3 regions of the Neopoerus faecalis genome follow, and region 1 is predicted to be linked to each of the others. Evidence: riboswitches for the same ligand, from Rfam matches in the RefSeq annotation. Region 1 holds a riboswitch; each other region holds the start of a gene.
The links. A riboswitch is a leader RNA that binds a small molecule or an ion and turns the genes downstream of it on or off. The one in region 1 is predicted to bind lysine.
Positions count from the first base shown of each region.

Region 2: linked by a shared signal. The riboswitch ahead of PY311_RS06845 (Na+/H+ antiporter NhaC family protein) and the one ahead of PY311_RS08650 (transporter substrate-binding domain-containing protein) in region 1 are both predicted to bind lysine.
Region 3: linked by a shared signal. The riboswitch ahead of nhaC (Na+/H+ antiporter NhaC) and the one ahead of PY311_RS08650 (transporter substrate-binding domain-containing protein) in region 1 are both predicted to bind lysine.

Region 1 covers NZ_JARFXX010000006.1:102,216-106,857, reverse strand. Annotated here, with positions in the region: gene PY311_RS08655 (amino acid ABC transporter permease) at 1-318, opposite strand, end outside; gene PY311_RS08650 (transporter substrate-binding domain-containing protein) at 471-1,397, opposite strand; lysine riboswitch at 1,526-1,697, opposite strand; gene PY311_RS08645 (BaiN/RdsA family NAD(P)/FAD-dependent oxidoreductase) at 1,937-3,142, shown strand; gene rimM (ribosome maturation factor RimM) at 3,184-3,675, shown strand; gene trmD (tRNA (guanosine(37)-N1)-methyltransferase TrmD) at 3,682-4,470, shown strand; gene PY311_RS08630 (hypothetical protein) at 4,498-4,642, shown strand, end outside.
Region 2 covers NZ_JARFXX010000004.1:204,154-208,795, reverse strand. Annotated here, with positions in the region: gene PY311_RS06845 (Na+/H+ antiporter NhaC family protein) at 221-1,867, opposite strand; lysine riboswitch at 1,968-2,142, opposite strand; gene PY311_RS06840 (uracil-xanthine permease family protein) at 2,294-3,682, opposite strand; gene PY311_RS06835 (hypothetical protein) at 3,746-4,021, shown strand; gene PY311_RS06830 (shikimate kinase) at 4,073-4,585, opposite strand.
Region 3 covers NZ_JARFXX010000001.1:82,072-86,713, reverse strand. Annotated here, with positions in the region: gene PY311_RS00410 (HAD family hydrolase) at 1-490, shown strand, start outside; gene PY311_RS00405 (hypothetical protein) at 662-847, shown strand; gene thiD (bifunctional hydroxymethylpyrimidine kinase/phosphomethylpyrimidine kinase) at 867-1,661, shown strand; lysine riboswitch at 1,961-2,130, shown strand; gene nhaC (Na+/H+ antiporter NhaC) at 2,259-3,644, shown strand; gene PY311_RS00390 (M20 family metallopeptidase) at 3,647-4,642, shown strand, end outside.

The DNA.
Region 1 (4,642 bases):
CCGCAGGGCATTATCCGTGAAATACGGCAGACCGTAGACAATGAACACCGCCTGCAGCACCATGGGCGTGCCCCGGAACACCTCTACATAGACGCGGATAATGACTCGCACCAGCTTCAGCAGAAAGCGCTTGGGCAGTGGGTCATTCTTCGCATAGGGGATGGTATTCAGCACACCGCACAAAAGGCCGATAAAACAGCCGATGGCCGTGGCCGCCAGTGCCAAAATCAGGGTATTCTTGATGCCGTTCAGGTACATGGGGCGGTATTTTCCCCACAGCAGGGCCATATCCTGTCCCAGCTTCACCAGTTTATCCATGGCAAACTCTCCAAATCATACAGATTGCTCCGTGAGCACAGATTTTTTCGCGCTTTGCGCGAAGCCGCTCCGTTGGGTTCCCTGGCAGCGCGGACGCCGCCGGGTGCCGTTTTAAATAGATGGGGGCCCATCGGGCCCCCATCCGAATTTGCTTAGACCTCGGGCTGGATGGAAATGGCCTCGTCCATCAAGGCATTGAAATCGTCCTCCGTCATGGTGGAGAGCACGGAGTTGATAGCCTCGGTCAGTTCAGTGTTGCCCTTCTGGACAGAGATGCCGATGTTCACGTTCTCGGCCCGCTCCTCCTCAGAGGCGAACTGGAAGTCACCGTCTGTGCCGGAGAAGTTCAAAATCTCCAGATTATCGTCCTTGGCAACAGCGGCCATGGCGGTGGGCATATCGGTGCAGACATAGTCCACAGTGCCGGTCTGGAGCTGCATGATCATCGCGGGAGCGCTGTCGGCAGGCGCCAGCAGATTGGTGTTTTCGATCTGGGGCAGGCAGGAGTCATACCAGATGGTACCGAACTGGGATGTGCAGGTACCGCCGGCCAGATCGGCAATAGAGGTGGCATTGGCGTACTGGCTGTCCTTGGTGGTCAGCACCACGATAGTAGCATAGTAGTAGGGACCAGCCATGTCCACCTCGGCCATCCGCTCGGCAGTCATGGACTGACCGGCGATGTTGGCGTCCATGGAACCGGCCTGAATGGCGGGGCACAGGGAATCCCATGCGGAAGAAACGATCTCCAGCTCCCAGCCGTTGGCCTCGGCGATCTTCTTGGCGATCATCACGTCATAGCCGTTGGCATACGCGCCGGGAACGTTGGAAATGGGGACCGCGCCGTTGGAATCGTCCATCTGCGTCCAGTTATAGGGGGCATAGGCGCACTCCATGCCGACGGTGAACACACCGTCCTCGCCCACGCCGCCGGAAGCGGTGGTATCGGCGGGGATCTCCGTCTCAGCGGGGGTGCTGTCGGCAGAATCGGTGCCGGTGCTGCTGTTGCTGCCGCCGCAGGCGGTGAGGGCCAGCGCCATGGTCAGGGCCAGAATCGCGCTCATCCATCTTCTTCTCATAATTGTCTCCTTCTTGTCCGGCGCTTCTGTTCCCCGCCGGCTGGGAAATGTAAAAAAATGAACCGCTTTGTCAAGCGGTCCATGGAATATACGGAAAACCGGCCCTGAAAAACGGGCCTCTCCGAACAGCCAATGATAGCGCTTCACAAAAAACTTGTGACAGTCCGGCAGATGTTCTCTGCCGACCCAGCACCCGGACAACAGGCATCGTCCAAGCACTTCGGCGGTGGCCCCTTTCCCTTCCCCGGCTGCTCTGGCCTTGCGGGAGGTACTGATGAATACCGCGCCTCTATCAAGCGATTCAATTTTGACTGCATTGTAGCGCGGCTTTTTCGTCTTGTCAACTCTTTTTCCGCATTTTGGATAAATTTGCACACATTGGCATAGGCATTCATATTTTTAGCCGCCATTATCGTGCAAATCGGCGGAAATATCTGTGTTTTCTCCCCCATCAACTGCCCCCTTGTCTTTTTTCGCCGGGAACCTTATAATATCAGTAACTCGAACCACCGCCGCGCCCGCGGCGAAAGGAGCATCCCATGAATGTCATCGTCATCGGCGGCGGCGCCTCCGGCCTCATGGCCGCCCTGACCGCCGCCCGAAACGGCCATGCCGTTACGCTGCTGGAGCGGCAGTCCCGGGTGGGACGCAAGCTGCTCTCCACCGGCAACGGCCGCTGCAACCTTACAAATCTCCACGTTGCCCCGGTACATTACCACGGGCTTTCCCCGGACTTCGTCCGCCCCGCGCTGGACGCCTTTGATACGGAGGCCGCGCTGGCGTTCTTTCACGGGCTGGGGCTTCTGACGGTGGCAGAGGACAGCGGCCGGGTCTACCCCTATTCCGATCAGGCCGGCAGTGTGCTGGACGTTCTGCGCTTTGCTGCCGATGCTGCCGGGGTCATTACCCGCACGGGCTTTGAGGTGGAGCAGCTACGCAGAACAAAGCACGGCTTTGCCGTGTCCTCTGCCGAGGAAACGCTGGCAGCGGACCGGGTCATCGTCTGCTGCGGCGGCATGGCCGGGGGCAAGCTGGGCGGCACCCGCAGCGGGTATCTCCTTTTGCAGTCCATGGGCCACAATATGACAAAGCTCTATCCCGCGCTGGTACAGGTCAAGACCGACACCACCTATGTCAAGGCCCTCAAGGGCGTCCGGGCCACCGGAGAGCTGACCCTCTGCCGGGGCCGGGACACCGTGGCCGAGAGCCGGGGCGAGGTGCAGTTCACGGAGTTTGGCGTCAGCGGCCCCGCCGTATTTGACCTTTCCCGCTCTGCCGCTGTGGAAAAGCCGCCCTTAACGCTCCACATTGACCTCCTGCCCCGGCTGTCCGCGGCGGACACGGAGGCGCTGCTGCGGCAGCGGGCCGCGCTCATGCCGGAGCTGACCACGGAAAATCTGCTGGCCGGAATGCTCCACAACCGCCTTGGGCGCACACTGCTGCGCTACGCCGGCTTTGGACTGACGGAGCCGGTCGCCGCTCTCGGTGCAGCGGAGCGGCAGCGCATTGCGGAGGCCATCCACGATTTTGCCCTGCCTGTTACCGGCGTTCTCGGCTTTGACGGGGCGCAGGTCACGGCCGGAGGCGTCCGCACGGACGAATTTGATCCGGAGACGCTGCAAAGCCGCCTGGTCCCCGGTCTCTACGCCGCCGGCGAGGTCCTTGATATTGACGGGGACTGCGGCGGCTACAACCTCCAATGGGCGTGGTCCAGCGGACATCTGGCCGGACAGCTTCGGCCCTGATCACAGAAAATAATTTTCGGAAGAAACCGTAAGGAGCAGCTATGAAACAGGAATTTATCCAGGTGGGCCGCATCGTCAACGCCCACGGCATCCGGGGTGAGGTGCGGGTGCAGCCCCGGCGGGTCTCCCCCGCGCTTCTCACCCGCTGCAAGACCTTTTACATTGACGGACAGGCCGTTGTCCCCACCGCCAATCATGTCCACAAGGACATGGTGCTGCTGAAGCTCCCCGGCGTGGACGATATGAACGCCGCACTGACCTATAAAGGAAAGCCGCTTTCTATCCGCCGCAGTGACATTACCCTGCCCGACGGGGAGTTCTTTGACGATGAGCTGCTGGGGCTGGAGGTATATGACTGCGACACCGGTGCCCTGCTGGGCACTCTGACAGCGGTAGATGAGTACCCCGCCAGCAAGGTCTACACCGTCAAGGGTGAGCGGGAGATCCTGATTCCCGCCGTGAAGGACGCCTTCATCCGCTCGGTGGATTTGGACGCGGGCCGCATGAACGTCAAGGTCTGGGAGGGAATGTAAATGGAAATGCAGATCGACATTCTCACCCTGTTTCCGGAATCCGTGGACGCCATGCTGAACGTCAGCATTCTGGGCCGGGCGCAGGAGCGGGGCTATATCGCCATCCGCACCCACCAGATCCGGGCCTACACCACCAACAAGCAGATGCAGGTGGACGATTATCCCTACGGCGGGGGCCGTGGTGCCGTGATGCAGGCAGACCCTCTGTTCCGCTGCTGGGAGCACGTTGTCAATACCTACGGCCCCGGCCGGACCATCTTCATGTCCCCCTGCGGCCGGACCTTCACCCAGTCCGTTGCCAGAGAACTGAAGGCCCGATATGACCACCTGATTCTGGTCTGCGGCCACTACGAGGGCATCGACCAGCGCTTTATTGACGAGTGTGTGGATGAGGAACTGTCCATGGGCGATTTTGTGCTCACCGGCGGCGAGATTCCCGCCATGGCGGTGGCGGACGCCGTGTGCCGCATGGTGCCCGGTGTTCTGCCGGACGCCGAGTGCTTTGAAGAGGAATCCCACTGGGCCGGTCTGCTGGAATACCCCCAGTATTCCCGGCCCGCCGTATGGCATGACCGGGCCGTACCGGAGATTCTGCTCTCCGGCGACCACGCCAAGGTGGCGGCGTGGCGGAAAAAGGAGAGCTATAAGCGCACCATGACCCGCCGCCCGGATTTGTTCGCGAATTTTGACGAATCGAAGCTCACCACCAAGGCGGAGCGGAAAATTTTACAGCAGGCAAAGGAGGAATTTGCGGCTGAGACTGTCCGCCGGGAGGAGCCTGACACCGAGGAATAAGTATCTGCACAGAGAAAGGAGCCCATGATGAAAAAGCGTGTACTTCTTACCCTTTGCGGCATTGCGGCACTGGCGGCAGCCATTGTCTGCCTGCCGGTTTCCCGTGAGATCAACACAACTGCCGCCGCCACGGAATACCGGCTGGATGACCCGGCCTACGCCGTGGAGCACA
Region 2 (4,642 bases), on a different contig from region 1:
AAAGTGGTAAATCCTCCGCAACGGTAAGGAAGGGTGTGCGCGGGAAACCCAAGAAGGGTGTCCTGCGCCATTGAAATCCTTAGTTTTCAGAACTTTTATGAAGTTCTGAAAACTTGTTCAGCGGGGAGAAAAGACTTTTTCGACACGCTAAAGCCTGCATGGCCATTGGCCATGCAGGCTTTTTGATTGCCCTTGGAAATACGCCTATCGTAAGCTGGCCTTATTGAATCGGCTCACGGGAAAGGGCCCTTTTCCGTTCGATACTGCGGAGGGCAAACAGCACGCCCAGCATCAGGGCAAGGCTCACCGCCCATGTGATATACACATTCTGCACAAAACCCGCCACGATGAAGCCCACCACGCAGACACACGCCACCGTCAGCACATAGGGAAGCTGTGTGGCCACATGGTCAAGGTGATTGCACTGCGCGCCCGCAGAGGCCATGATGGAAGTATCGGAAATGGGAGAGCAGTGGTCGCCCATCACGGCACCGGCACAGCAGGCGGAAATACCGATAATAAGCAGCTCGCTGGAGGCAGGGAAAATCGCCGTGACTATGGGAATGAGAATGCCGAAGGTCCCCCATGAGGTGCCGGAGGCAAAGGCCAGCACACAGGCCACGAGGAAAATCACAGCCGGCAGCATGGAGTACAGCGCGGAGGCCGCGCCCTCCATTAGATCGTGGACATAAACGCTGGCGCCCAGTGACGTAATAGTAGCTTTCAGAGAAACTGCCAGCGTCAGAATCAGGATGGGAGAGATCATGGCGTTGAAGCCCTTGGGAATGCAGTCCATAGCGTCCTTAAACGTAATGACCCGCCGAAGCAGCAGATAAATTACCGTAAACAGCAGCGCAATAATGCCGCCCCATGGCAGGCCGATAAAAGCATCCGTATTGCCGAAGGCGCCGATGAAATCCCCGGCGCAGTCCGTACCGCCCCATGCGTCCACGCCGAAGAAGCCGCCCACATAGATCATGCCCACCGTGCAGCAGATGATCAGCACCGCCACAGGGAGCAGCAGGTCGATGACTCTCCCCTTGGGGTTGATCTTTTCATCCTCCTCAGACTTCAGCGCCCCCAGCTCACCGGTCTCCCGGGCGAGGCGCTCAAAGTCCTTCATGGGGCCGTAATCAAACTGCATCATGGAAAGGCCGATGATAAACACAAACGTCAGCAGGGAATAGAGATTATAGGGGATGGCCTTGATGAAAAGCTGGATGCCGCTGATGCCGGTATCTAAGCCCTCCGCCGTGGAGGAAACCGCCGCCGCCCATGAGGAAATGGGGGCAATCATGCACACCGGCGCGGCGGTCGCGTCAATGAGATAGGCCAGCTTAGGACGGGAAATGCGATGACTGTCCGTCACCGGGCGCATGACCGTGCCGACGGTGAGGCAGTTGAAGTAATCGTCAATGAAGATGAGGATACCCAGCACAAAGGTGGCAAGGGACGCGCCCACCTTTGTCTTGATGTTCTTCGAGGCCCAGCGGCCAAAGGCGGCGGAGCCGCCGGCAGCGTTCACCAATGCTACGATGATGCCCAGCAGCACCAAAAACAGGAAAATGCCGGCGTTGTCGGAAATTGCGGCCACCAAGCCATCGTTGACGATCATATCCAGCGCTCCGATGGGGGAAAAGCCCTTTGCGAACAGCGCCCCCACCACAATACCGATAAAGAGGGAGCTGTAGGCCTCCTTGGTAATAAGCGCCAGCGTGATAGCGATCACCGGCGGCAGCAGCGCCCAGACCGTACCGTACAGGCTGCCGGCAGCGGCCTCCTCACCGGCAGCCAGCACCGGGACGCCCAGCAGAGCGGCGGCCAATGCGGCCAGCAGTGCTGCGCGCAGGACAGAATGCTTCTTCATGGAATTTCTCCTTTCGTTTTCCGCTTCCAATATGGCGGAGCATGAAAAAATGGGGGCATGACGCACGCCATGCCCCCATTTGAGACCTCAACTTCAAATAGACCACAACAGCGCTCCGCCCGCCTCCGGGCGACAGTCTGCCAGATCTTCTCCGACAGCCCAGATACCGGTCCATCAGGCAAACAGACCGGTTCTTCGGCGGCTGACCCTTTTTCCGTCCTCCGTTGCCTGTCTCCCGGACGGATACTCTTATCAGCCGCGCCTCTATCATGCCTTATTCACTTGGTTCTGCTCTCATTATAGGGCATTTTTGCCCCTTGTCAACGCCTTTTCCGCAGAATTTTCCCATTTCCCGGCAAAATACGGAGTGCCGGACATCTGGCGCTCCGTATTTGCATAGTTCTTCTGTTTCTGCGGGACGGACGCTCAATAGCTGCCGAGGTCGGCGGACTTGTCACCTGTGACGCTGACGCCGAACTCATAATCGTTGCCAGGCAGAATGGCGTTGAGGATCACGCCGCACAGCGCCGCAATGGCAAGGCCGGACAGCGTTACCGCCGCGCCGCCCACGGTGAAGGTCACACCACCCACGGAGCTGAAGCCAAGGCCGCTGACAAACATCACCGCCGCAATAATAAGGTTGCGAGACTTGGTGAGATCCACCTGATTTTCCACAATGTTGCGGACGCCCACAGCGGAGATCATGCCATAGAGGATGAAGCTGACGCCGCCCACGATGGCGGAGGGAATGGAGTTCACCAGCGCGTCAAACTTGGGAGAGAAGCTGAGAATGATGGCGTAGATGGCCGCCAGCCGGATGACCCGGGGATCGTAGACCTTGGAAAGCGCCAGTACGCCGGTATTCTCACCGTAGGTGGTGTTGGCAGGGCCGCCGAACAGGCCCGCAAAGGCCGTTGCCAGACCATCGCCCATCAGGGTGCGGTGCAGACCGGGGTCCTCGATGAAGTTATTGCCGGTGGTGGAGGAAATGGCGGAGATGTCGCCGATGTGCTCCATCATGGCGGCAATGGCGATGGGTGCCATCACTAAAATGGCGGAAATATCAAACTTTGCAAGGATGAACTTCTGGAGGCCCACCAGATGCGCCTCGCTGACAGCGGTAAAATTCACCAGCGGCTGCATGACGCCGTTGGCGTCCGGCAGCTCCGCGCCGCAGAACGTGGCGATGACCGCCACAAGATAGCTGCCGACCACACCCAGCAGAATGGGGATAATCTTCACCATGCCCTTGCCCCAGATGTTGGCAACCACGATGATGGCCATGGCCACCAATGCCAGCCACCAGCAGGTCTGGGCGTTGGTAATGGCGGAGCCGGAGAGGTTCAATCCGATCATGATGATCATGGGGCCGGTAACGATGGGAGGGAAATAGCGCATAACGGTCTTGGCACCCAGAACCTTGAAAAGCAGCGCCAGCACCAGATACAAAAGGCCCGCAATAACGATGCCGCCCAGCGCGTAGGCCAGCTTCAGCTCCGGGTCAAAACCCTCGTAGGCCGGCATGGAGGCCACTGTGGAAAAGCCGCCGAGATAGGCAAACGAGGACCCGAGGAACGCGGGAACCTTGAATTTCGTGCACACATGGAACAGCAGCGTACCGAGACCCGCCATCAGCAGCGTGGTCTGGATGCTCAGCGGCAGACCGTAGCCCTGCACCAAAATCGGCACCAGCACCGTGGCGCCGAACATAGCGAATAAATGCTGCAGCCCCAGCACCAGCATCCGGGGTGCCCCCAGCACCCGGGCGTCGGTCACAGCCTCCTGTCCCAAAACCGGCTTCTTTTTCTCGTTCATCTTTGTTCTCCTCTCATACACACAAAATTTCTATCTGATATTTTTTTAATAGACACACTAAAAATGGGCAAAAAAAATACCGGCACCAATAGCCGGTCAAAAGGAAACGAAAATCAAAAGGGAATCGCAGATGGGAAGCCGTTCTGTTTTGTTCCGCAGCAAATGCATCGGTTTCCCCTCCCTTATCAATTCATTGGGCCTATTATACAGGAGCATTTTTCGGTTTGCAAGCCTTTTTTTGACAGCTTCTGCCAAAAAATCACCGACAGCTTTATTCAAAATGTCGATTTTACGGTTGCTCCGCAGCTTTTTTCCAATAGCCATCGGCTCTACCGATGATATGCCCGCAGCGGCGGAACAGCCGGAGAAACCGGCTGTTCCGCTTTTCCGCTACGCCTGCAGACCCACTGTCCGCATGACCTCCTCTACCAGTTGGGCAGTATCGTCCTCGCCCTCCCGGCTGGCCACGATGAGGTCGGCATATTTTGCGTACAGCCCACGGCGCTCCTCATAAATTTCCCGCAGCGGCATCCCCTTGGGGGCCGCGATGCCACGGTCATAAAGGTCCTTCGGCATCCGCTTTTGTATCTCGTCAAAGGGCGTCTGGAGCCAAACCACCACACTGCCCTCCTTCAGATGGGCCATGGCCTCCGGATAGAGCACCATGCTGCCGCCGGTGGCGATGACGGTGTGGGTCCACTCCAGCTCCCGTCCCACCTGATTTTCGATTTTATAAAAAGTCTCCAGTCCGTCCTGACGCAGAATATCCGGCAGCGTTTTTCCCGCCGCCTCCACGATCAGATCGTCCACATCCACAAAGCCATAATCCAGTCGGGCCGCCAATGCCTGCCCCACGGTGCTCTTGCCCGTACCCGGCATACCGATCAAAACAATATTATCCATACTTGGGCCTCCCTTACATGATCCTGTCCCATTTTACTTTTGTCGAAGACATTTGTC
Region 3 (4,642 bases), on a different contig from region 1:
TTCTCTGCCGGAAGGTGAAGTGGAAATATGGGACGGAATTGCCGCGCTGCTGGCGGATTATTACGGCTATGAGGTCCCGGCCAAGCCCGGTGCGGAGGAACTGCTGCAATTTTTCTCCCGGCGGGGTATCCCCATGGCGGCAGCGACCTCCAGCCCCCGGAATCATGTAGAGCGGGCGCTGACACGGCTGGGCCTGCGGCCCTATCTCAAAACGATACTGACCACTACAGAGATAGGGGAGAGCAAGCACGCCCCGACGATTTACCACCGGGCGGCGGTTGCGCTGGGAACAGTCCCGGCGGAAACGCTGGTATTTGAGGATTCCCTCTATGCGATGCAAACCGCCAAGGCGGCGGGCTACAGGACCGTGGGTGTTTATGACGGACAGGGCGAGCCGGATCAGGCGGGGCTGCGGCAGGCGGCGGAGGTCTATCTGACAGAGTTGGCCGCTTTCCCGGCGTATTGGCCCGCACTCAATAACTGTAACTAAATCAAAAGTTGGTACCATCAGTTGATAAGGGCAAACACGGTTTTTCGGAACTGAAACAACATCCAGCTTCGTTTTCCTCATTGCCGGGCGGCAGCCCGGCTGCTTCGTCAGCCTCGCTGAGCCGCCGTTTCCGATCCCGAAAAACTCCGAAGGACCTTCCAGCGAGCAAAAATGGGCGCTGATGCGGAAGCGGACGAAGGCTTGCTGGCGCAAGCCAAGGACAATGACAAAATCAGCGGCTATTTAGGCCGCTGGAAAGCATATTTGCCCTTATCAATTGATGATAGGGACTTACCCTATGTTCAGGCGGTACATGGGGGGCACCACCTTGTATTGCGTTGTAAAACCGTGCTGTAAAAAGAAAGGAAGTATTTAGATGAAAACAGCGTTGACCATTGCCGGAAGCGATTCCAGCGGAGGCGCCGGGATTCAGGCGGATATCAAGACCATGATGGCGAACGGCGTTTATGCCATGAGTGCTGTTACGGCCCTGACCGCCCAGAATACTACCGGCGTCACAGATATTTTGGAGTCCACACCCTATTTTTTGGGTGAGCAGCTGGACGCTGTTTTTACTGATATTTTCCCGGACGCCGTGAAGATCGGCATGGTCTCCTCTGCGGAGCTCATCACAGTGATCGCGGAGAAGCTGAAGCAGTACGGCGCAAAGCATATCGTGGTGGACCCGGTGATGGTGGCCACCTCCGGGGCAAAGCTCCTGCGGTCGGATGCCATGGAAGCACTGGCCAGGCTGCTGCCTATGGCAGAGGTGCTGACCCCCAATATTCCAGAGGCGGAAATCCTCTCTGGACTGTCCATCACGGACGCAACAGGCATGGAGACCGCCGCAAAGAGCATCAGTGAGCGGTACGGCTGCGCCGTACTGTGCAAGGGCGGCCATCAGATCAATGACGCCGATGATCTGCTGTGGCGTCATGGTGTGGGAAAATGGTTTCGGGGCAAGCGCATCAATAATCCCAATACCCATGGTACCGGCTGCACCCTCTCCAGCGCCATTGCCTCCAATCTGGCCAAGGGCTATGGACTGGATGAGGCCGTGGAGCGGGCCAAGGCGTACATCTCCGGGGCGCTGGCGGCTATGCTGGACTTGGGGCACGGCTCCGGCCCCATGAATCATGCGTTTGAGCTGCAGGGAGAGTTTATGAAGTGACTTTCCCGTAATTGCAGCGGCCTAATACCGTAGTGTGTCCGACAATAGCGGCTTGACCTTGCCGGGGACGGAAACTGAACGTAAAAAATCGGAAGATTACCTTCGGCAGAACGCCTTCCGAGATATAGCTTGGAAAATGAAAAAGTGAGAGAACACCCCGGTACGGTCAGCCGTACCGGGGTGTTTTCCAAGAAAAGGTAGCTGCGGCCTGATTTTTTTTGTGGTAAACGCTTAAATTGAGGAAATAGCGCGAAAACACTTGTAATTACTGGAAGAACGTGGTATCTTAACAGAAATTGAACGAGGATAGAGGCGCGGCGCGCAAGAGTACCCCCGGAGCCAAGGACAGGCATCCGCCGGAGGGAAAGGGCAAGCCGCCGAAGGGTCGTTGCTTTGCCTGAGGGGCGATCACCTGGGCCGTCGGAGAATATCCGCCGGACTGCCACATTTGTGGAGCGCTATCAGACCACCGTTTCGCCGCAGCCATTGGGTCTTGCGGAAAAAACAGGTGTTCCGGCTATGATCTCCACGGGGATCATAGCTTTTTTGTTATCCTTTTTCAATTCAATTTCGGTCAAAAGAGAAAGGATGACCAAGATGGAAAACAAGAGAATCGTAAGACCGTGGCAGGCGGCATGGATGCTGCTTGTCGGCATCGCCGTGATCATTGCGGGGCTGCTGGTGATGAAGCTGAACAACCGCATCGTTTTGGCATTGGACGGTGTGATCATGTGCCTGATGGCATGGTGCTTCGGCATCCCCTATGCGGAGCTGCAGCAGGGCATCAAGGAAACGGTGTCCTCCATGATCGTGGCAATTCTAATTTTGCTGTCCGTAGGCGTTTTAGTGGGTGTGTGGATGGCCAGCGGCACGGTGCCGGTGATGATTTACTACGGTATGAAGGTTTTGACGCCGGGCCTGTTTTTGCCGGTGGTGTGCATTCTCTGTACGCTGATGTCCACCATGGCAGGCACCTCCTGGGGTACGCTGGCTACTGTGGGCGTGGCCTGCATGGGTGTGGCACAGGGCTTGGGTGTGCCGCTGCCGGCGGCTGCCGGCGCGGTATGCACCGGCGCCTTCTTCGGCGATAAGATTTCCCCCCTGTCCGATTCCCCGGTCATTACCGCCACAGTCTGTGAGGTGCCGCTGATGGAGGGCATCCGCCACGCGCTCATCTCCACCGGCCCGGCCTATCTCATTTCTTTAGTGTTCTTCTTCCTCTACGGTCTGCGGTTTGCCGGCGGCACGGTGGGCGGTCAGGTGTATGAGGATATCCTCGCTACCGTCTCCGCCGAGTTCTGGCTCAGCCCGGTGCTGCTGCTGCCTGTGGCGGTGGTTGTGGCGCTGATCTTGCTGAAGAAGCCCACCATTCCCACGTTTGTAGCAGGCATCGCTGTGGGCGCCGTGCTGGCGATGGTATTTCAGGGCGAGAGCCTGAAGGACATCCTGACGGTGATGTACAGCGGCTTTTCCGTGGAGTCCGGCTCCGATGTGGTAAACTCCATGCTGAACCGGGGCGGCTTTACCTCCATGCTCTCTACCATCGGTCTGCTCATCGCCGCCGGTATCTTCGGCGCGCCGCTGCGTACCGCCGGTGTGGTGGATGTGCTGCTGGCCTTTGTGCGCCGGGTGGCAAAGAGCTCCCGCACCATGTCCCTCGGCGTGCTGCTTCTGCACGCGGTGTTCTTTACCATCACTGGCGCGTACTATGTCTCCTATCCGGTGGTGGGCGGCATGGTGAAGGACCTTTATCCGGAGTATGGTCTGGACCGTAAGAACCTGATGCGTACCCTGCTGGATACCGGCACGGGCCTTGCGCCGCTGGTGTCATGGTCCACCACTGGGTCCTATACGGCCACAACGCTGGGTATCGGAAATCTGGCCTTTTTACCCTATGCGCCGATGCTGTGGCTGTCTATCGTATTTTCTGTGATCTATGCCGTGACGGGCATCGGCACCGCGCGGGCGAAGGAGGAAAACTGACAATGGAACGCATTTTACAGCGCTGGTATGATATGATTTCCATTAACTCCGTCAACGGTCATGAGGCCGCCATGGCGGATTATGTGGCAAACGTCCTTCGGGAGATCGGCATGGATCCGCACTACAGCTATTTTGACGAGGATACTGCCCGGGAGCGGCCCTCCCTCTGGTCCGTGCTGGACAGCGGACGCCCCGGCAAGACGGTGCTGCTTATTGGCCATTTGGATACCGTGGGCGTCTCCGACCGCTGGGATACCGACCCCTTCGTACCCACGGAGATCGATGGAAAGGTATACGGCCGGGGGGCTATGGACATGAAGGGCGGACTTGCCGCTATTTTAGAGACCCTGACCTACTATGCCGCTCATCGAGACACTTTCAGGGGCAAGATTCTCGCCTGCTTCGTGGCGGACGAGGAGGGGCTGAGCAAGGGCAGCTATCAGTTGGTGGCGGAGGATGTGATTCACGCCAATTACGCCATTATGGGCGAGTGCCGCTACGATAATGTGGCGGTGGGCTTCCGGGGCCGGTACAGCTTTGAGGTGACGGTCCACGGACAAACGGCCCATGCCAGCCATTACCCGGAGGTGGGCGAGAACGCGCTGATCTCCGGCGGCAGACTGGCCGCCGCTATCGAGGCCCTGCCGACCCTTCAGCATCCCCATCTCAAGCACGGAACGTGGTGCGTGCGGTACATGGAGGGCGGAGATCCCGGTACGCTGGTGGTGCCGGAGCGGTGCTATATCTTTGTGGACCGCTACGTGGTCCCCGGCGAAACGGACAAGACCTGTATCGACCAGATTTTGGGCGCGGCCCGGGAGCTGGGACTGGAGGGCAAGGTAGATGTCCGGCTCAAGCCCCGGAAGTCTCCCTATATGCAGTCCTTTGCGCTGGAGGAGGATCACCGGCTGGTGCGGACGCTGCAGGCGCAGTTCCGGGCTGTGACGGGTGAGGACCTTCCCTGTGCTTACGATGCTTCGGTGTGCGATTCCAACATT